DNA from 4 places in the Bradyrhizobium sp. PUT101 genome. Region 3 is predicted to be linked to each of the others. Evidence: riboswitches for the same ligand, from Rfam matches in the RefSeq annotation. Region 3 holds a riboswitch; each other region holds the start of a gene.
What was found. Region 3 has a riboswitch for cobalamin ahead of ACSHT2_RS25905 (TonB-dependent receptor). Riboswitches for the same ligand answer to the same signal wherever they lie in the genome.
Positions count from the first base shown of each region.

Region 1 (4,949 bases), 1.4 Mb from region 3:
GGACTTTTGATCCTGCGCTCCTTCGGAAAGTTCTATGGCCTTGCCGGCCTGCGCCTCGGCTTCGCGATCGGCAATGCCGCAGACGTCGCCAGGCTCGCGGCGATGTCTGGTCCATGGCCGGTCTCGGGAGCGGCGATCGCGATCGGCTGTCGCGCCTTGCGTGACCAGGCCTGGGCCGAGGCCACGTCCGCGCGGCTTGCGCGCGACTGCGGCCGCCTCGACGACATGGCGCAGGCGCAAGGCTGGCGGCTTGTCGGCGGCACGCCGCTGTTTCGCTTGTACGAAACGCCTGACGGGCGTGCCGCACAGGAGAAGCTTGCGCGTCGCCAAATCTGGTCGCGCGTCTTTGCGCAGAAACCGACATGGCTGCGCCTCGGGCTTCCCGGCAGCGAAGACGAATGGGCGCGCTTTGCCGAGGTCCTAGCGCGCTAGCGCAAGCAGGCCTTCGACGTCGAGATGGGTTTCGATATGATCGGCGAGGGCATCGAGCGCGCTTTCGACCCTGGCGCGATAGGGCTCGTCGCCTGCGGGAATGTCGAGCCTGGCCAGGAACGCCCTGCGGAAATCATCCGACGTGAACAGGCCATGCAGATAGCTGCCTTGCACGCGGCCATCCTGCGAGATCGCGCCTTCCGGCTCGCCATTCAGCTTCGCGAACGGGCGGGCGCGATCGGGGCCGTCGGTGCGGCCGATATGGATTTCGTAGGCTTCGATCGGCTGCTCGGTGGCGGCGTGCACGGCCGCAACCCGCGTCAGCGTCTTCTGCGGGCTCATCACCGTCTTCACGTCCAGAAGTCCGAGGCCCGGTGTCTCGCCCGCAGGGCCCTCGATGCCGTCGGGGTCGGCGATGCTGTGCCCGAGCATCTGGTAGCCGCCGCAGAGGCCCAGCACATGGCCGCCCCTGCGGTGGTGCGCGAGCAGATCGATGTCCCAGCCCTGCGCGCGCAGGAAGGCGAGGTCGCCGCGGGTGGATTTCGAGCCCGGGATGATGACGAGCCTGACATCGCCGGGAATGGCTTCGCCCGGACGCACCATGAGGAGATCGACGCCCGGCTCGAGCTTGAGCGGATCGAGATCATCGAAATTGGCGATCCGCGACAGAGCGAGACAGGCGATCTTGCATTGGCCCGGCTTGCGCGCATCGCGCAGGCCGAGCGCATCCTCGGCCGGCAGCTCGCCGGCACGCGCGAACCAGGGCAGCACGCCGAAGCCGCGCCAGGCTGTCTTTTCCTCGATCAGCCTGTAGCCGTCGTCGAACAACGTGGGATCGCCGCGGAATTTGTTGATGACAAAGCCCTGGATCATCGCGGCGTCCTCGGGATCGATCACCGCCCTGATGCCGACGAGCTGGGCAATGACGCCGCCGCGGTCGATGTCGCCGACCAGCACGACCGGCACGTCGGCCTTGCGTGCAAAACCCATATTGGCGATGTCGGCCTTGCGCAGGTTCACCTCGGCCGGGCTGCCGGCGCCTTCCACCAGCACGAGATCGGCGCGCGCCTTCAGCCGCTCGAAGCTCTCCAGCACTGCGCCCATCAACGACGGCTTCATCGCGGCGTAGTCGCGCGCACGCGCCGTCGCGATGCGTTTGCCGTGAACGATGACCTGCGCGCCGACATCGGTCTCGGGCTTGAGCAGCACCGGGTTCATGTCGGTGTGCGGCTCGACGCCGGCGGCGAGCGCCTGTAGCGCCTGGGCGCGGCCGATCTCGCCGCCATCGACGGTGACGGCCGCGTTGTTCGACATGTTCTGCGGCTTGAAGGGCAGCACGCGCAGGCCGCGCCGCGTGAAGGCACGCGCAAGGCCGGCGACGATGAGCGACTTGCCCACGTCCGAGCCGGCTCCCTGGATCATCAATGCGCGCGTCATCGCCGACGAGTCTCAGAACTCGACGCCGGCTTGCGCCTTGATGCCGGAGCGGAACGGGTGCTTCACCAGCGTCATCTCGGTGACGAGGTCGGCGATCTCGATCAGCTCGTCCTTGGCGTTGCGGCCGGTGAGCACGACATGCGTCATCGGCGGCTTCTGCGTGGTCAGGAAGTCGACCACCTCAGTGATGTCGAGATAATCGTAGCGCAGCGCGATGTTGATCTCGTCGAGCACGACCATGCGCAAGCTCTCATCGAGGATCAGTTCCTTGGCCTTCTCCCAGCCGGCGCGCGCGGCGGCGATGTCGCGGGCGCGGTCCTGCGTCTCCCAGGTGAAGCCTTCGCCCATCGCGTGGAACTGACAGAGATCGCCGAAATGGCCGGTGAGCAGGCGGCGCTCGCCGGTGTCCCAGGCGCCCTTGATGAACTGCACGACCGCGCAGGGCAGGCCATGGGCGACGCAGCGGACGATCATTCCGAAGGCCGAGGAGGATTTTCCCTTGCCGGCGCCGGTGTGGACGATGATCAGGCCCTTTTCGCCGCTCTTGGTCGCCATGATCTTGTCGCGGGCGGCCTTCTTCTTCGCCATCTTTTGGGCGTGCCGGGCGTCGGTTTCCTCGCCCGTTCGGGTATCCGGTTCAGGCGTCATCGTACCATTCCTTCGGCTTGACAAGTGGCAGCCACCGGCAAATGGTGGCCCGGCGTTGGTTCCTGTCCTACGACAGGCGAAGAGGGAATGCGATAGGGTCCGAATCCGCAAGATTGGGTCCAAAATGCAGCCGCCCCCGCGACCGTGACCGGAGAGATGCCCGAAGCCACTGATTCCCGCGGGAATCGGGAAGGCGGGGATCGAAGGGCAAAGCCCTGCTCCGCAAGCCGGGAGACCTGCCAGCGCGGACGAGTTTTGGACCGGCGGACGGGGTGTTCCGCGACGGGGAAACGGCCTCTTGAGTCAGGGTCCGTGTGCCTCTCGCCTCCCGCTCTTTATCCTGGAAGAGGCGATGACCGTCACACTTCATGTCTGCATCACCTGCCGCGGCGGCCAGACGCTTGGCGAGGGCGAGACGACGCCCGGCAAGCGATTGCATGGCGCGATCCTCGACGCCGGCGTGCCCGACGGCGTCGATGTGGTTCCCGTCGAATGCCTGTCGGCCTGCAGCCAGGGCTGCTCGGTCGCGCTCAGCGCGCCCGGCCGCTGGTCCTATGTCTATGGCCGTCTCTCCGAGACGAATGCGCAGGACGTGGTCGCAGGCGCAGCGGCCTATGCGGCCGCGCCCGATGGCCTCGTGCCCTGGCGTAGCCGCCCGGAAATCTTCCGCAAGCAGTCGCTTGCCCGCATTCCCCCCATTGCCATCGTGCCGGAGGCCGCCGAATGAACTCGCTCGCAAAAGTTCCGGTCACGGTGGTCACCGGTTTTCTTGGCTCCGGCAAGACCACGCTGATCCAGCATCTGCTCGCCAACGCGAATGGCAAGAAGCTCGCCGTGCTCGTCAACGAGTTCGGCAGCGAGGGCGTCGACGGGGAGATATTGAAGTCGTGCGCCGACGCGAACTGTCCGGAGGAGAACATCGTCGAGCTCGCCAACGGCTGCATCTGCTGCACGGTGGCCGATGACTTCATCCCGACCATGGAGCAATTGCTGGCGCGCCCGGTCCGGCCGGATCACATCCTGATCGAGACCTCGGGCCTGGCCCTGCCGAAGCCGCTGCTGAAGGCGTTCGACTGGCCACAGATCCGATCGCGCATCACCGTCGACGGCGTGATCGCGCTGGCCGATGCCGAGGCTGTTGCGGCCGGCCGCTTCGCGCCGGACCCGATTGCCGTCGAAGCGCAGCGCGCGGGGGACGAGAATCTCGATCATGAGACGCCGCTGTCGGAAGTGTTCGAGGACCAGATCGCCTGCGCGGACATCGTGCTGCTGACCAAGGCTGATCTTGCGGGCAGCGCCGGCATCGAAGCTGCCAAGGCGGCGATCGCCGCCGAGATGCCGCGCCGCGTGCCGATGCTCCCCGTCACCGACGGCGCGATCGATGCGCGCGTCATTCTCGGCCTTGGCGCTGCTGCAGAGAACGATCTCGCCGCGCGCCCCTCGCATCATGACGGCGAAGAGGAGCACGAGCATGACGATTTCGCTTCCGTCGTGATCGATCTTCCGGAAGTCACGGATGTCGATGCGCTGGTCGCCTCTGTCCAGCGTCTGGCGCGCGAGCAGAACGTGCTGCGCGCCAAGGGCTATATCGCGGTCGCGGGCAAGCCGATGCGCCTCTTGCTGCAGGCGGTCGGCGAACGCGTGCGCCACCAGTTCGACAAGCCCTGGGGCGCGGGTATCAGGCAGTCAAAGCTCGTCGTGATCGGCGAGCATGGCGATATCGACGAGGCCGCGATCAGGTCAGGACTTGGTATCTGATGCACGTCGTTTTCCGCGAGAGCCGCGGTCTCGAGGAGACCGCGACACCAAGAGACATCGGCCAGGACCCGGCCGATCTCGTGGTGCTCTCGTATTCGGATTCCGATCTTGCGGCGTTCGCGGCCGGCTGGCGGCGTGGCCGGAACAGCCTGCCGTCACTGCGGCTCGCCAATCTTTCCGAGCTGCGTCATCCGCTGTCGGTCGACACCTATATCGAGCGCACGCTGTCGCAGGCGCGCGGCATCCTCGTGCGCCTGATCGGCGGCGAGTCCTACTGGCCGTACGGCCTCGCCGCCCTGCAACAGCTCGCCAAGGACCGCAACATCGCGCTGGCCGTGCTGCCGGCCGATGGTCGCGACGACACCCGGCTTGATTCGTATTCGACGTTGCCGGTTTCGACGCTGCGCCGGCTCAAGGTGCTCTGCGACACCGGCGGTCCGGTCGCGGCGCAAGCTGCGATCGCGCAGCTCGCGCTGGCCTCTGGCCTCTATGCGGGACCGGTCGTCGGCGAGTTGACCGTGCCCGAGATGGGCTTCTATGATCCCGATCGCGGCGTCATTGCGGCGCCGGCCAGTGCCGAGGCGAAGCCGCGCGCGCTGGTGACGTTCTATCGCTCCTATCTGACTGCTGCGGACACGGGACCGGTCGATGCCCTGATTGCGGCGCTGCGCGAG
Region 1 is NZ_CP197207.1:6,769,877-6,774,825, forward strand. It holds gene cobD (threonine-phosphate decarboxylase CobD) at 1-432, shown strand, start outside; gene ACSHT2_RS32260 (cobyric acid synthase) at 421-1,869, opposite strand; gene cobO (cob(I)yrinic acid a,c-diamide adenosyltransferase) at 1,882-2,517, opposite strand; cobalamin riboswitch at 2,557-2,775, shown strand; gene ACSHT2_RS32270 (DUF1636 family protein) at 2,870-3,244, shown strand; gene cobW (cobalamin biosynthesis protein CobW) at 3,241-4,275, shown strand; gene cobN (cobaltochelatase subunit CobN) at 4,275-4,949, shown strand, end outside.
Region 1: it holds a riboswitch for cobalamin, as region 3 does, so the genes downstream of both, ACSHT2_RS32270 (DUF1636 family protein) here and ACSHT2_RS25905 (TonB-dependent receptor) in region 3, are expected to answer to the same signal.

Region 2 (4,949 bases), 1.4 Mb from region 3:
GACCGGAGCACCCCGGACGGCCGATCGCACGAGATAGACGTCGTCACCGGCGACAACGGACGGCGCGTCGCAGCCCGGGGCCAGACGCACCGTCAATTCCGACGCTTCGCGCGGGCTGAAGTACTCTGCTTGTTCGTCCGGCGGCACGCCTCCCCTGATCAGCGTCTGACGACCGAGGGCAACCCGATCGCGCCGATAAATGTCGCCGTTGAAGGCAAACCATTCGATCTCGCGACCCGAAGGGGCGATTGGCTGCCGATCGAATGACGGCGCGTCCCTCCAATCCGGCGCGGCCTTCATCACGCCAGCCTCTGTCGGCGTCAATTGCCCGCGCGAGAACGATCGCGCCCATCATGCGTTCAGCGCCTACCATTTGAACGCGGCCGAGACCTCGTAGGTGCGCGGCGCGCCCAGCAGGATCTGGTCGGGGTAGAACGGATCGCCCCAGATCGCATAGCGCTTGTCGGTGATGTTGCGGATGCGGAAGGTCAGGCGGGCCTGGTCCACCGCATTGAACACCGTCTTGGGAATGTCGACGAAGGCATAGACGTCGGCGACCGTGTAGGCCTTCATCGTCACGACGTTGGCATCGGTGTTGTAGCGGTCGCCGACGTGGCGGCCGGTGATGCCGAGCTCCACCGGCCAGGGTGTGAAGAACCGATACGACGCGCCGGCATTGGCCACGATACGCGGCACGTTCGGCGGCGTGTTGCCGGAGAACGAGCCGCCGGCGAAATCGTAGTCGGCATAGCGGGCGTCGACATAGGCGATGTTGCCCCATAGCCGCAGCGGCTCGATCGGCCGCACCGCCGCGGCAAATTCGACGCCCTTCGACTCCTGTCGTCCGGCAATGTTGAGCTGCATGCCGCCGGCCGCCGCGTAGACGTTCTTGCGCAGGATGTCGTAGGCCGAGAACGACCATTCCGCCCTATTGTCCCAGAACAGATGCTCGACGCCCGTCTCGTAGGTGCGCGCGGTCGTCAGGTCGAGCGGCTGGGTCGGCCCAAGCAGGAAGATGTTGTTGGCGGCGATATCGGCGCCGGTGGCGTACTGGCTGAAGAAGGTCAGGCCGGGAACGGCCTCCCAGGTGTAGCCGATGCGGCCGGTCACGGGCGCCCAGTCTTTCGTGAACGGAAAGCCTGCCTTCTCCTGCCCGCTCACGTTGGTCGAATTGCGGTCGAGCCCGATGTGCTCGACGCGGAGGCCGCCGACCAGCGCGAAGCTGCGCGTGAGCTTCAGCCGGTCCTCGAACGAGAGCGCTTCGTTGTCGATGCGCGCGGTCTGCTGCTGGGTCGTGAGCAGGCCGTAGTAGCCGCGATCGGGATCGACCAGCGAAACGGAATCGCCTGGAAAGTTTGCCGCGCCAGGCCTGACGAAATCGAGATAGCTTGACGAGACCGTCGTGACCAGGCGGTTGTCAAAGCCCGCGACATTCGTGTCCCAGATCAGGTCGGTGATGTTGCCGACCAGACGCTGGCTGTGCGCGACATAGAAGCGCTCGCGATCGACCAGGTTCGTGGTGGAATTGAACGCCTCGATCTCGTTGTTGAACCAGGTCCGCTCTGCGCCATAGCCATAGGCCTGGCTCTTCAGCGTCAGGTCGGGCGCCAATTTCAGCTCGAAGCCGCCGCGCAGCCACACTTCCCGCGCGACGTTATGGTTGTCGAGGACGTTGTAGTTGGTGTTGAAGGTGCGGTCGTCGATGGTGACGGCACCGAGATTCGTTCCGTTGTAGTTCGAGACGTAATTGCCGGAGACGATCCCCGTCGTTGCATGCGAGCCGCTGAAGGCGATCGGCACCAGCGGCGCGCCCCAATAGGCCTTGGAGCGATCCTCGCGGTACTCGATCGCGCCCCAGATCTTGAGACTATCGGAGACGCGGTAATTGAGCTGGCCGGACGTGCCGAACGTCTTGACGTTGGTGTCGTCGGCAAAACCGTTGAGGGCGGAGCGGAAGATGTCAAAGCGATAGTCGAGGCCCTGCACATTGGTGCTGCCGCCCGAGCCGTAGTGCGCGCGGAATGAGTTGAGCGAGTCCCAGGAGAAATCGGCTTCGTTGCGGATCGGTCCGGTGTGCGGCTGCTTGGTGACGAAGTTGATGGCGCCGCCGGCGGCGCCCTCGCCCGAGATCAGCGAGGCCGGGCCTTTGAGGAATTCCACGGCTTCCAGATTGGCGGTATCCACGATCCGCGAGGTCATGTTCTGCGGGCCGATCTTGATGCCGTTGTAGAGCGTGTTGATCTGGCTGTTGGTGAAGCCGCGCATGGAGAAGGCCGCGGGCTCGGCCGGATTGTCGCCGGAGGTGACGCCGACGGCACCCTGCGCCACCTCTGAGACCGTTCGATAACCCTGCTCGCGCATGGTGTCTGCGGAGATCACCTCGACTGTTGCCGGCGTTTCGCGCACCGTCAGGCCGAGCCGCGAGGCGCTTTCGGCCACCACATTGCTGTTGAGCGGCGTCTGCGCCGTCGCAGCTGGCGCGCTGGGCTTGGGCGGAGCCGATACGGTCGCTGGCCGGCGCGCAGCTGCACGGCGCGCGCGCTGCGCTTCATGGCCGGCTGGCTTGGCCTGCCTGCGAGGTTGGGCCGGAGACACTTCGACCGGCGGCAGCGGCTCGCGGGCCTGTTGCGCCAGGGCGACGGGAAGATCAGCGGCCGCAAAGGACGTGAACGCAGCAGAGGCGAGCAGGAAGCGGCTCGGCCGTAAGATACAGATGGAAGACACGATGCGAAACCTCGGCATGACGTCAGTGGCACGTCACAGCGAACGAGGTCTCATCTATTGGCCTTTCAGGCCGTCCGATGAAGCCGAATGTCTGTACTCCCCGACCGACATCTTCGCGTGCGACCACGGCTGACGGCAGGTCTCCTGGCTCGCGGGTCATCACCGCTTCGTCGCCTTCCCGGGACCGAGGACCCAGTGGCTTGTGACGAAGGATTATCCGCTTACAGTTGCGGGGGCAGCCGCGGCCTTGGGGACAACGTCCCCGCACCGCATTCCCTTTTCATCCCCTCTCGGGGAAACCGTCGCGATCATCTAGGAATACCATCATGACAGAGTCAATGCGCCAGTTGCGGCGTTGTGACCACAGCGACCAACTTCCTTGGAGATGAGCATGGAAGGCGAGACCTTCCTCTGGCTGATAAGGCACGCGACCGTCGAGGGCGTGGCGGGGGCGATCCATGCTGCTGATGCGCGGGCGGATCTCGGCGATCACGCATCGCTGGTGGCTCTGCGGCAGCATTTGCCGCCGGATGCCAGCAGCTATGCCAGCCCGTCGCGGCGCACGGTCGAGACGGCGCGCGCATTGGGGCTCGAACCGGAATTGGTCAGCGAATTCCGCGAGCAGGACTTCGGCGACTGGACCGGCCGTCGGCATGACGAACTCGCCGCGACCGGTGGCGAGACTTACGCGCAGTTCTGGCAGGATCCGGCGCACGAACGGCCGCCGAACGGCGAAAGCTTTGCGGATCAGGTCGCCCGCGTCCGGCTGGGTCTGTCGCGGATCGGGGCCGGATCGGCAACGCTTGTCGTGCATTCCGGCACCATCCGCGCCTCGCTCTGCATTGCACTGGACTTGACGCCGCAGGCCGCCTTGCGCTTCGTGATCGATCCGCTGTCGCTGACCCGGATCGACCGCCTCGCGGCGGGCTGGCGTGTCGTCTCCGTCAACCAGCGCGTGGCGTGAGCCGCATCAGGCCGGGCGATCCGGCACGTTGGCCTGCGCGAAGGTCGTCATACTGTTGTGAAGCGCGCAGGCCAATCGGACCAGCGGCAGCGCGATGGCCGCGCCCGATCCCTCGCCGAGCCTGAGATCGAGGCTGATCAGCGGCTGAACGTTCAGCGCGCGCAACACCAGCCGATGCCCCTGCTCCGCCGATTGATGCGAGGCGAGCTGGAACGGCTGGCAGGACGGATTGAGACGCGCCGCCGCCAGCGCCGCGACGGACACGATGAAGCCGTCGATCAACACGGGAATGCGGGCTTGCGCGGCCGCGATCATCGCGCCTGAGATCGCCGCGATCTCGAGGCCGCCGACGGCGCACAGGATCTTCTCGACCGAGGCCCCGGCGACGCCGTGGCGTGCGATCGCCGCATCGATCACCCGTGCCTTGTGCGCGCGGCCGGCCGCATCGACGCCGGTGCCGCTGCCCGCGATCTCCCCGGCGCTCACGCCAAGCAGGCTCGCCGCGATCGCCGCTGAGGTCGTGGTGTTGCCGATGCCCATCTCGCCGAGGATCAGGAGATCGGGCTGACTGGCCTCGGCGCGCACCACCGCGCGCTGGCCTGCCTCGAAGGCAAAGGCCAGGTCCGTGGGCGTGAGCGCAGGCTCGACGCTGAAATCGCGCGTGCCGCTGCGCGGCTTGTCGGTGACGACGCCCGCCATCTGCTCCTGGGCCAGCGTGCCGGCATCGACCACCTCCAGGCTCGAACCCAGCTCACGCGCCAGCACCGAGATCGCCGCGCCGCCGGACGCAAAATTCGCCATCATCGCGATCGTCACGGCTTGCGGATAGGCTGACACGCCCTGCGCGACGATGCCGTGATCGCCGGCAAAGATGATGATCGGCACCCGCGAGGCGCGGGGCTGCTCGGTCGCCTGCAAGCCCGCAAGCTCGATCGCGAGCTGCTCGAGCCGGCCGAGCGCGCCGGTCGGCTTTGTCAGCTGCGCCTGCCGCGCAATGGCCGCCTCGCGATGGACCGCGGAAACCTCGGGGCAGTTCTGGTAAACCCATTCGGGAAGCATGCGGCCTCGCTTACGCCCTACGCTTGAGAATATAGCTGTCCATGATCCAGCCGTGCCGCTCGCGTGCTTCCTGTCGCGCGATCACGATGTGCGGACCGACCTCGGTCAGCGCGCCTGACATGATGATCTGATCGGGCATGCCGAGATAGGCGCCCCACCAGATATGCAAACGCTCTGGATCGAGCGACTGGAACGCCGTGCC
Region 2 is NZ_CP197207.1:6,787,321-6,792,269, reverse strand. It holds partial or broken gene ACSHT2_RS32360 (PepSY domain-containing protein) at 1-345, opposite strand, end outside; gene ACSHT2_RS32355 (TonB-dependent receptor) at 367-2,742, opposite strand; cobalamin riboswitch at 2,842-3,043, opposite strand; gene ACSHT2_RS32350 (histidine phosphatase family protein) at 3,116-3,688, shown strand; gene cobT (nicotinate-nucleotide--dimethylbenzimidazole phosphoribosyltransferase) at 3,695-4,747, opposite strand; gene cobF (precorrin-6A synthase (deacetylating)) at 4,758-4,949, opposite strand, start outside.
Region 2: it holds a riboswitch for cobalamin, as region 3 does, so the genes downstream of both, ACSHT2_RS32355 (TonB-dependent receptor) here and ACSHT2_RS25905 (TonB-dependent receptor) in region 3, are expected to answer to the same signal.

Region 3 (4,949 bases):
TCGCGACACGCGTTCGCAATCTCGCGACATGTCTGCCCGAGTTTTGCCTTTCGCCTCACCCTTTCGGAAGAGGGCGCAGGGAAGACCGGGCGCCGGCTGGCACCCATAAGACCCCCGTGCTGAACGAATGCACGCGCAATGCACAGGGGAGACACAGGGCAGCCGAAACCCGGCCTTCCCTGCGCGATGGTTTGACGGCCTATGCCGCGCTCTCCCGGGAGCCGAGTTCCTTCTGGCCTCCCTCGCCTCGACGAAATTCACGGCATCGCGCCGGTTGACGCGAGTGACGCCTTCGCCAGGGCTTGACCGTAGCAACGACGGCCAGGACCACACGGTTTCGCCGTACGCAGGCCATCCGGCTTCGCCAAGAGGCTCCGCCGGACATGGGCGCCGTCCGTCTTCGCGGTCCGCGCCATGCTCACGAGGTTCATCCCGCCCTGCACGCAACAAACCGCCTTTAACGCCGCCCGCGTCCACCGCAACCCAGCCCGCGTTCGTGACGACGTACGACCGCCCCTCTGGTGGGCTGGGATGGCCGGCACATACGACAAATCCGAATTTCGGTAAAGTGGAATATTTTCGAGGAGAGGGGTTGACAGCGGATTGGTGTTTCGCCCGACGCCGCCCGGTGGACGATCGGCGCGTCGCCGATGACGGTGCGACGCGCTGAACTGTCTCGGGGCAGCCAGTTGACAGCCCTTCGCAAATAAAACTAGGGTGACTGCGACGGTTCTCCTTCGGGAGATCAATAGGGAATACGGTGCGGGGATCCCCCAACGCCGTGGCTGCCCCCGCAACTGTAAGCGGTGAGCCTTTCGCCAAACGCCACTGGGCCTGCGAGCTTGGGAAGGCGGCGACAGGCAACGACCCGCGAGCCAGGAGACCTGCCGTCAGTCGTGGTCACACGCGAGCACATTGGGCGGGGTGTCCTGGTGGGTGTTGAGCTGTCTTCCTCTTGAGGCAGCGGCCAAACTGCGTTCGCGGTGACGTGCCACGTTATCGCGAGTCTATTGATGACCTCCCGTACAATCTTCGCGCCACAGCATCGCCGCGCGTTGCTCCGTTCAGTTGCATTCTCCTGCCTCGTATTCTCCTGCCTCGTGTTGTCGACGGATGGCTGGGCACAGTCCGAAAGGCCGGCCCAGACGCTCGATCCTGTGGTGGTGCAACCGCCAGCGAGGCCACCGAATGCTCGCAGCACCCGACGTAGCGATGCAACGCGCCTCGCGCGCTCACGCCAGCAGCGAGGCGTAGCTGCCGACACGCGTGCTCCGACTGCCAACCCGACGGGTCCCGAGTTCGCCGCACCGACGCTCAACCTAACCGGCGCTAGCACGGCCGGTAGCCGACTCGGCTTGACGCGACTGCAGACGCCGGCCAGCGTGGAGGTGATCTCGGCCGAAACCATTTCTGAACGCGGCCAGCAGAACATCCTCGACGCGGTGACGCAAAACGCCACCGGCTTCACGGCGAGCCCGGCACCGGGCAATGGCGGAGTCTCGTTCAATACCCGCGGCTTCACGGGCCTTGGATCCGTCATGACGCTATACGACGGCACCCAGCTCTATATCGGCGCCGGGACGGTGACGTTTCCGTTCGACACGTGGTCGACCGAGCGCATCGAGGTGCTGCGCGGCCCTGCATCGATGATGTATGGCGCGGGTGCGGTCGGCGGCGCCATCAACATTGTTTCGAAACTGCCGCTGTGGATCCCTCGCAACCAGGCCGAGATGTCGCTGGACAGCAACATGACGCGGCGAATCGCGGTGGACAGCGGCGGTCCGGTGAGTAAGGACGTCGCCTATCGTATCACCGCCACCGGCAACATGTCGGACGGCTGGGTCGATCGCGATAATACCTCCAATGCCGCACTTCATGCCGTGGTTCAGGTTAAGCAGAACGAAGACGTCATCTGGACGCTGTCTACAGATTACGGTGACCGCAACCCGTCGCGCTACTTCGGCACGCCGCTGATCAACGGCAGGCTGGATGAATCCCTGCGCTTCAAAAACTACAACGTCAGCGACAGCCACATCCGCTACCAGGATAGCTGGAACCAGGTGAAGACCGATTGGCAGATCACCGATGGAATCTCGGTCCGGAACACTCTTTACTATTTGAACTCCAAGCGACACTGGAAAGACGTCGAAAGCTACGCCTACAATCCTGCCACCGGGCTCATCAACCGAACCAGCTATATCGAGATTTTTCACGATCAGCAGCAGCTCGGCAACCGCATGGACGCGAAGTTCCGTGGGCATGTCCTTGGCATGGCCGATGAGTTCGTGGCGGGCTTCGACGTCAACCGCATCAATTTTACTCACACCAACAATTCACCCTACGGCGGCTCGTCGTCCGTCGATCCATTCGATTTCGTTCCAGGCGTATTCAACAGCCCGAACGCCACAGTTCCCGGTTACGGCAGCGTAACCAACCAGTACGCGCTATTTGCCGAAAACAGGCTGTCGGTCACCGAGCAACTGTCGTTCATTGCCGGTATCCGACAGGATGAACCGACAATCACGCGCACTGACTACGTCACGCCCGCAAACAGCTTCGAAAAATCGTTCTCCTCGACAACTTGGCGCGCCGGCGCGGTCTATACACCCCTCAAGGACCTCGCTTTCTATGGCCAGTATGCCACTGCGGTCGATCCGGTCGGAGGGCTGATCTCACTGTCCTCCGCAAACAAGAACTTCGACCTCGCCACCGGCAAACAGATCGAGATCGGCGTCAAACAATCGTTCTGGGGCGGCCGCGGCGAATGGACCTTGGCCGGTTATGAGATCGTGAAGAACAACCTGCTGGCACGCGATCCCAACATTCCTTCACTGACCGTCCAGGTCGGCCAGCAATCATCACGCGGTGTCGAAGCCTCGGTCGGCTTCCTGCTCGATTATGGTTGGCGAATCGATGCCAACACCGCCTTCCTGCGCGCGAAATATGATGACTTCGTGCAGGCGGTCGGCGGCGGAAGCGTGAACTATGCCGGCAACGTACCTGTCAATGTACCGCAGAACGTCTCCAATATCTGGGCGACCTGGGCGTTTGCACCGAACTGGTCGGCCAATGCGGGCGTCCAGATCGTCGGCAAGACCTACGCCGACAACGCCAACACGGTGACACGCCCGGCCTACAACATCGTCAATGCAGGCGTGCAGTGGAAGCCTGATCTCAACACCACCGTGTCGTTCCGCGTCTACAATCTTTTCGACGAGGTGTATGCGACCTCGGGCGGAACCACTCAGTGGCTACTCGGCATGCCGCGCACGGCGCAGATCGCCGTCAACGTGAAATTCTAACCGTGGCACGCACCATGAGACGCGCGCTCCGGCGGTGGCTGTACATCGGCCATAGGTGGGTCGGCATCGTCACCTGCCTGTTCTTCGCCATGTGGTTCATTTCCGGCGTCGTGATGATGTACGTCGCCTTTCCCGGCCTTTCCGACAAGGAAAGGCTGGCAGCCCTTCCCGACATTCAATGGGAGAAGGTGGCGCTGTCGCCGGACGAGGCGATGAAGGCGGCAGGCGCCACGCGGTATCCGCGCGATCTCCGGCTTTCCATGCTGGCCGACGAGCCGGTGTATCGGATCACCGGCTGGGACGGCAAGCGGCAGGCGATCTCCGCAGCCGACGGCCGCGTCATCACGGACGTTTCCGAACGGCAGGCGCTCGCGGTCGCGCAACATCATCCCGCCAGTAGATCACCGCAACTCGAAGCCATCGTCGATCGCGATCAATGGAGCGTAACGGCCCGATACGATCCGCTGCGACCGCTTTACCTCATCGGGCTAGGCGACAATGCCGGCACCAGGCTCTATATCTCCTCGCGTTCCGGCGAGATCGCGCTCGACACCAATCACACCGAACGCGTCTGGAACTGGCTCGGCTCGATTCCGCACTGGATCTACCCGACCGTATTGCGCAAGGACGGGCCGTTGTGGCGGCTCGTCGTGCTTTGGATCTCCGGTATCTGCCTGATCATCGGCGTCACCGGGATCTGGATCGGCGTCCTTCGCGTGCGGCTGAAGCGGCGCTATGCGAGCGACAGGATCACGCCCTATCGTGGCTGGATGGCGTGGCACCACGTCACGGGCCTGATCGCGGGCATCTTCGTGCTGACCTGGACGTTCTCCGGTTGGCTTTCGCTCAATCCCGGCGAATATTTCGCAAGCCGCAACACGACGCGCGAGGTGCTGCAGCGCTATGCCGGCCATGAGGCGCCGACGATTGCGACGAAGCTGCCAGCGCCGCGATCCGCCGCGGTCGAAGCGCGCTTGATCTGGCTTGATGGCAGCCCGATGATTGTCGCCGCATCGCGGGATGGCACGCAGAGGCCGCTGGATGTGACGTCGGGCCAGACTACGGCAATCCCGCAGGATCGCCTTTGGACTGCCGCAGCGAAACTGCTGCCGCAAGCCCGCGTGGTAGAGCGGATGGTCCTCGAAGTATACGACTCTTACTGGTATGCGCATCATCACGACCGCGAGTTGCCGGTGCTGCGCGCTGTGTTTGATGATGACGCGAAAACATGGTTTCACATCAGCCCTGTCACCGGCGACATCATTGGCCGCGCGGACAGCAGCCGTCGCACATATCGCTGGCTGTTCAACGCGCTGCACAGTTTCGATTTCCGCTTGCTGCTGATGCATCGCCCGGCCTGGGACATAGTGGTGTGGCTGCTGTCGATCCTTGGCACCATCGTCTCGGTGAGCGGCATCGTCGTCGGCTGGCGCTATCTACGCCGTTGAAGCAAACCCACTTCGAACGAGTATGAGAGCGACGCGGTCCGATTGACCGTTCGCCGCAGGTTCCGGACGGCGAACGCCGGCGCCGTGATCATGCAACCGACCGCGATGCTGCTCCGCCGTCTTATCGCCCCCATTGTCATTCAGGGAGGCGTCGGGGCGGCGTTATGGTGGGCAAAGTTCCCAAAGGTTCCATGTGATC
Region 3 is NZ_CP197207.1:5,364,487-5,369,435, reverse strand. It holds cobalamin riboswitch at 711-906, shown strand; gene ACSHT2_RS25905 (TonB-dependent receptor) at 1,014-3,302, shown strand; gene ACSHT2_RS25900 (PepSY domain-containing protein) at 3,317-4,750, shown strand; gene ACSHT2_RS25895 (alpha/beta hydrolase) at 4,944-4,949, shown strand, end outside.

Region 4 (4,949 bases), 3.0 Mb from region 3:
TAAATCTGGAGCGACTGTTGCACCGGCGGCACAATCGTGGCTCAGAAGCCACGGGCAGGCCTACCAAGATACCTCGCGAAGATGGCCATCCACAACCTCGGCTTTTGCTGCACGATGATTGCACCCGCTTTCAGCTCCGCGATCTCGCGTACGAAAGTGAGTCGCAGTTACGGAGCAAGGTGAGCTGACGTCGTTTTCAAGCTCGGACTGACCAGACACGTCTTCCCGTTCTCGCGGCTGATTTCGCCCGAGCTTTGCTTGGTCGCGCCACCCTCATGAAGCCAAAAGGGCGCAGGGAAGGCCGGGTGCCGGCGGCACCCGCGGTCCGCTGCGCGAAGATGTAGCGCAAGAAGACCGCAACAGCAGCATACAGGTGAAGCCCAACACACGGCCTTCCCTGCGCGATGGTCGGACGGCTTATGCCGTGCTCTCCCGGGAGCCGAGTTCGTTCTGGCCTCCCTCACTTTCGCGAAACTCACCGGCACCGCGCCGGTTGACGCGACTGCCGCCTCCGCAAGAGCTTGACCGTAGCAACGACGGCCAGGACCACACGGTTTTGCCGTACGCACGGCCCGCCATTTCGCCGCAGTTTTCCCAGCCCTGTCGACGGAGCCGGAAACTTACAGACGAGACGAACCTGACAGCGCCGCTCGTCCGCACGCAGTTTCGGGCTCACGGAGAGCAATCCGCCCGGCCCTTGACCTCTCGTGCACGACGCTGCCGCGTCCACCGCAAGCCCGGCTCGCGAAAATGACGACCTCATGATCGCCCCTCCTGGATGAGCCAGGATGGGCGACACATACGCCGTTTCCGAATTTCGGTAAAGTGGAATATTTTCACCGAGACGGATTGACACCGAAAGTTGTGAAACGACCAGGTGTTTCGCCTGTCGGGCGATATCCCGCTGCCGGATTGCGCCAGGCTCCGTCAGGCCGACATCGCTCCCTTGCGCCCGAACGGATCGAACAGGCGCACGACCTCGCAGACGGCGACGAGGCCGGCGAGCCAGGCGGCGCTGGTCAGCCCAATGCGCGTCACGATGGCGGCGGTGAAGGCGCCCTCTCCGCCCAGGAACGGCGTCGCGGCGAGCAGCGCGAGCTCATAGGCCGCATAGGCGGCAAACAACGCAATCGCGAGCATGAGCGGCGTGCGGCCCTGCGGCAGCATGCGAAGCACGCCCGACGCCGCTGCGGTCGCCAGGAGCGCAGCCGCGCCGATCACGAAACCCCAGGCGATGCTGCTGCCATCGATAGGATAATGCAACGCGCTAAAGCCGATCGTCTGGTTCACGAGCCAGGCGCCGGTGACGACGAGCAGCGCCGGACGCAGCGTCAGCATCGCAGCCGCGACGACGGCGAAAGCCGCGAACGGCGTCGCGCAGGCGAACGCAAAACTCGCGAGCGCGCACGACACCGTCAACAGCGCGAAGCCGAACATCGGCGCAAGACGCGGCGCCACCGGATGGAGGCGGAAGCCGTCGTCGTTGGACCGCAGGATGTTGAGAGCCATGATGATCTCTTTCTCTTCGAACTCTAGTCCGTTTGGGGGGCCTGTGACAGCTCCAGCAAAATCAAAACGTGGCGCCGGCCTTGAGCAGATAGGTGCGACCGGGCAGCGGATAGGCGCTGAAGCGACCGTCCGTGAAGGTGCTTGCGATGGCGTAATCGTAGTAGAGCGCGTTCAGCACATTGTTGACGCTGAGCGACCAGAAGTAGCGCTCAAATTGACCGCTGAGCTTGAGGTCGATGGTGCCGTTGGCGGGAATCGGCTTCTGGGTTCCGGCCTGGTCGTTATCCATGCGACGCTCGCTCCAGAAGCGCGCGGTGGCGTCCAGCACCAGATAGTTCTGCCAGATGTTCCAGGTGAGGCCCGCACTCGCGGTGTAGCGCGACACCAGCGGCACGTCGTTGCCCGCCCAGACGCCTTCGCGGAAGACAGCCCGTGTATAGGCCATGCCGGAACGCACAAGCAGGGCGTCGTTGATGCGATAGGAGACACTGGTCTCCGAGCCGTAACGGCGGGTCGGATCCAGGTTGGTGTTGTAGAACAGGATTGGATTGAAATGGATCTCGTTGGCGAGGTCCATCAGATAGAGACTGCTCTGCATCTGCAGTCCGCCTCCTCTGATGCGCAGCCCGCCCTCGATGTCCTGCGAGGTCTGGGTCTTGAGCCGGAACGTTTGCGGGAGCGGATTGAAGAACGGGTCGAATGAAGGGCCCGACGACACCCGCTCGTCGACATCAGGCGTGCGGAAGGCGCGCGCGGCCCGGCCGAACAGCGCGACGGTCTCATTGAGACGATGCTCGGCACCGAGGTGCAGCGCATATTGCGTCTCGTCGCTCCTGAGCGGGAGCGCGCCGATGTCGGCGTTGAACGGAGCCGCCGCATCAAAATCGTCACGTGCCGAAAGGCCGATGTTCTGCACCCGGGAGCCGTAGGAGATGTCGGTCGTAGCCGTCACGGCCAGTGTGTGCTGGACATAGCCAGCAACCGTCTGCTGCCTGAGGACGTAATTGTGCCAGGGGGCGAGACCCTGGCCGGCACCGCGGTTCTGCTGAAAGCTCGCATCGTAATAGTCGACGCCGGTCAGCAACTGCGACGGCATTCCGAAGAGCAGGCTCTTCACGCTGAGCCGCGGCGTGATCGACCATGTCGTCAGATCGGCCTCGACATAGGTCGACGTGAAGAAAGCCGGAACCGGCGTCGGGCTCGAGAAGAACGCACTCTGCTGCTTCTTGTCGCGCAGGCCGCCGTCGACGATGAGATCGACGCCGTTGACCAGGGTTTTCGTGAAGCCGGCGGTCGCGCTAAAACCCTGCTGGTTGGCGTAGTTGAAGGGCGTGCCGGCCCCTCGCCGGTTGGTCGCGAGCTCGTCGAGACCGATCGACGGATCCACGGTGCGGCCGCCCGGCAGTCGCAGCTCCTGATTGTCACCGGTGACGGTCAGGAAGGCGGTCAGGCCAGGCATCGTGTAGTTCAGGTTGCCGACGCCGTTCTCCTGGGAATAGCGATTGTTGTCGCGGTAGCCGTCGGTCCTGACGGCATTGCCGTGGAACGAGGTCGACCACGGACCGGAATTGAGCGCGGTCGAGACGTTGCCGAGCCCAGCGTTGAACGAGCCGAAACCGGCCTCGATGCGCGCTGTCGCGGGCGGGCCGCCGACGCCGTTTTTGGTGACGATGTTGATGACGCCGCCAACCGCATTGTCACCATACAGCACTGCACCGGAATTGCCGCGCGTGATCTCGATACGCTCGATGGCATTGAGCGGGATCGTGGAGAGATCCACCTGCGCCATGTCGATGTCGTTCAGCCGCCGTCCGTTGACCAGCACCAGCGTATTGGCCGTGGCGAAGGCACCGAAGCCGCGCAGATCGACACTGGTCTTGGCACCGATCTGGCCGCCATAGAACGTCGTGATCTGGGCGCCCGGTACTTGCGTCGCGATGATCTCGGCCAGCGTTTGCGACGGCGCATGGGCGATGTCTGCGGCCGTGATGATGGTCGTGGCCGCGCCGACGATGCCGTCATTGCCGGCGGCCGCTCCACTGCCCGAGCCGGACGAGCCGGTCCCGCCCGGCGCACCATTCGGGCTCACCCGGCGCCTCACCGCATCGCCATCGCCGGCCGCCCTGGCCCGCGTACGGCTCTGATCGTCAGGCTGGGTCACTTCGACCGGCGGCAGCTGTTCGGCACCGGCCTGCTGCGCGTGGGCGATGGAGGGATCGAGCGAATAGAAGGAAGCGGCCGCAACGATGCCGGCGCAGCAGCGCCTGGCGGCAGTGACAAAACGGGACAAAATCATAACCTCGGCATGACGTCAGTGGCACGTCACAGCGAACGAGGCTTTACGGCGGAGCGATCGATTGCTCCGGTGAAGCTAATGTCTGTACTCCCCGACCGACATCCTCGCGTGTGACCACGGCTGACGGCAGGTCTCCTGGCTCGCGGGTCGTTACCTCTGCGTCGCCTTCCCAGGACCGAAATTCCCAGTGGCATAGGACGAGAGATTCACCGCTTACAGTTGCGGGGGCAGCCATGGCATTGAGAAGATCCCGCCTTGGGACATCTCGCACCACGTTCCCTTTTGATCTCCATGAGGAGAACCGCCAGCGGCCAATCTACGGGGCGCCCAGGCCGGGAGTCAATCGACCGCTGGCATCTTGGCCGCAGACGCGATCGGCCGGCTCCACAACGAATCGAGCAATGCCCTGCGCCGCCTACGTTCGCCCCCGCGGGCGCTGGGCCTGAGCCCAGGCCACAGCGACATCCCGCGGCGGAGCGTCGAGGCGCTTGATCGGCGTCAGTTCGCCGGAGGCCGAGACGATCGCGGTCTCTTCGCGCCGGCAGCGCGTGCAGACGAAACGGACCTCATGCGGGGATGCCGACCAGCTTGAACGTTTCACGTTGGCGGCCATCGGCCAGGCATCGCAATGCGAGCACGATACCAGGAACCGGCCGGGATCGAGCATACCCATTCCATTGGACTCCGCGTCCTGCCCACTGCTTCCAATGACTATCCTATGTGAATCGTTCCGGTGCCTCGGCACCGTCGACGCCACGTTCGCTGGAAGCCTGCGCGCTGCTCGCCGTTCCCACGAGACCTCCGGCGTTGTCGATTTCAAAGCTTGCGAATTTCATCCGATGTCCCCCTGCTCCGATCGACCCTATCAGGTCGAGACGGCGAGGACGATTGGGGAGCCGGGGATCGCGCGTTGCGACGCCTCGCAAGGCAGAAGGTAATCCGCTCAGCGAGCCCCCTTGAGGGTGCAGGATGTCGTGCAGGTGACCGTGGTGCCGCGATCGCACGATCTGCAGGCGTTGACGCACTGGTTCATGTCGCGTGGATTGTAGTTGTAGTTTCGTAGCGGACAGGTCGACGTCGTCGAGCCGGTGATGTCCCGCTCCTGGTCGCAGGCCGCCGTCATGAGCGCGAATATGATCACGGC
Region 4 is NZ_CP197207.1:874,765-879,713, forward strand. It holds gene ACSHT2_RS04265 (hypothetical protein) at 928-1,509, opposite strand; gene ACSHT2_RS04270 (TonB-dependent receptor) at 1,571-3,799, opposite strand; cobalamin riboswitch at 3,914-4,126, opposite strand; gene ACSHT2_RS04275 (hypothetical protein) at 4,221-4,478, opposite strand; gene ACSHT2_RS04280 (hypothetical protein) at 4,749-4,949, opposite strand, start outside.
Region 4: it holds a riboswitch for cobalamin, as region 3 does, so the genes downstream of both, ACSHT2_RS04270 (TonB-dependent receptor) here and ACSHT2_RS25905 (TonB-dependent receptor) in region 3, are expected to answer to the same signal.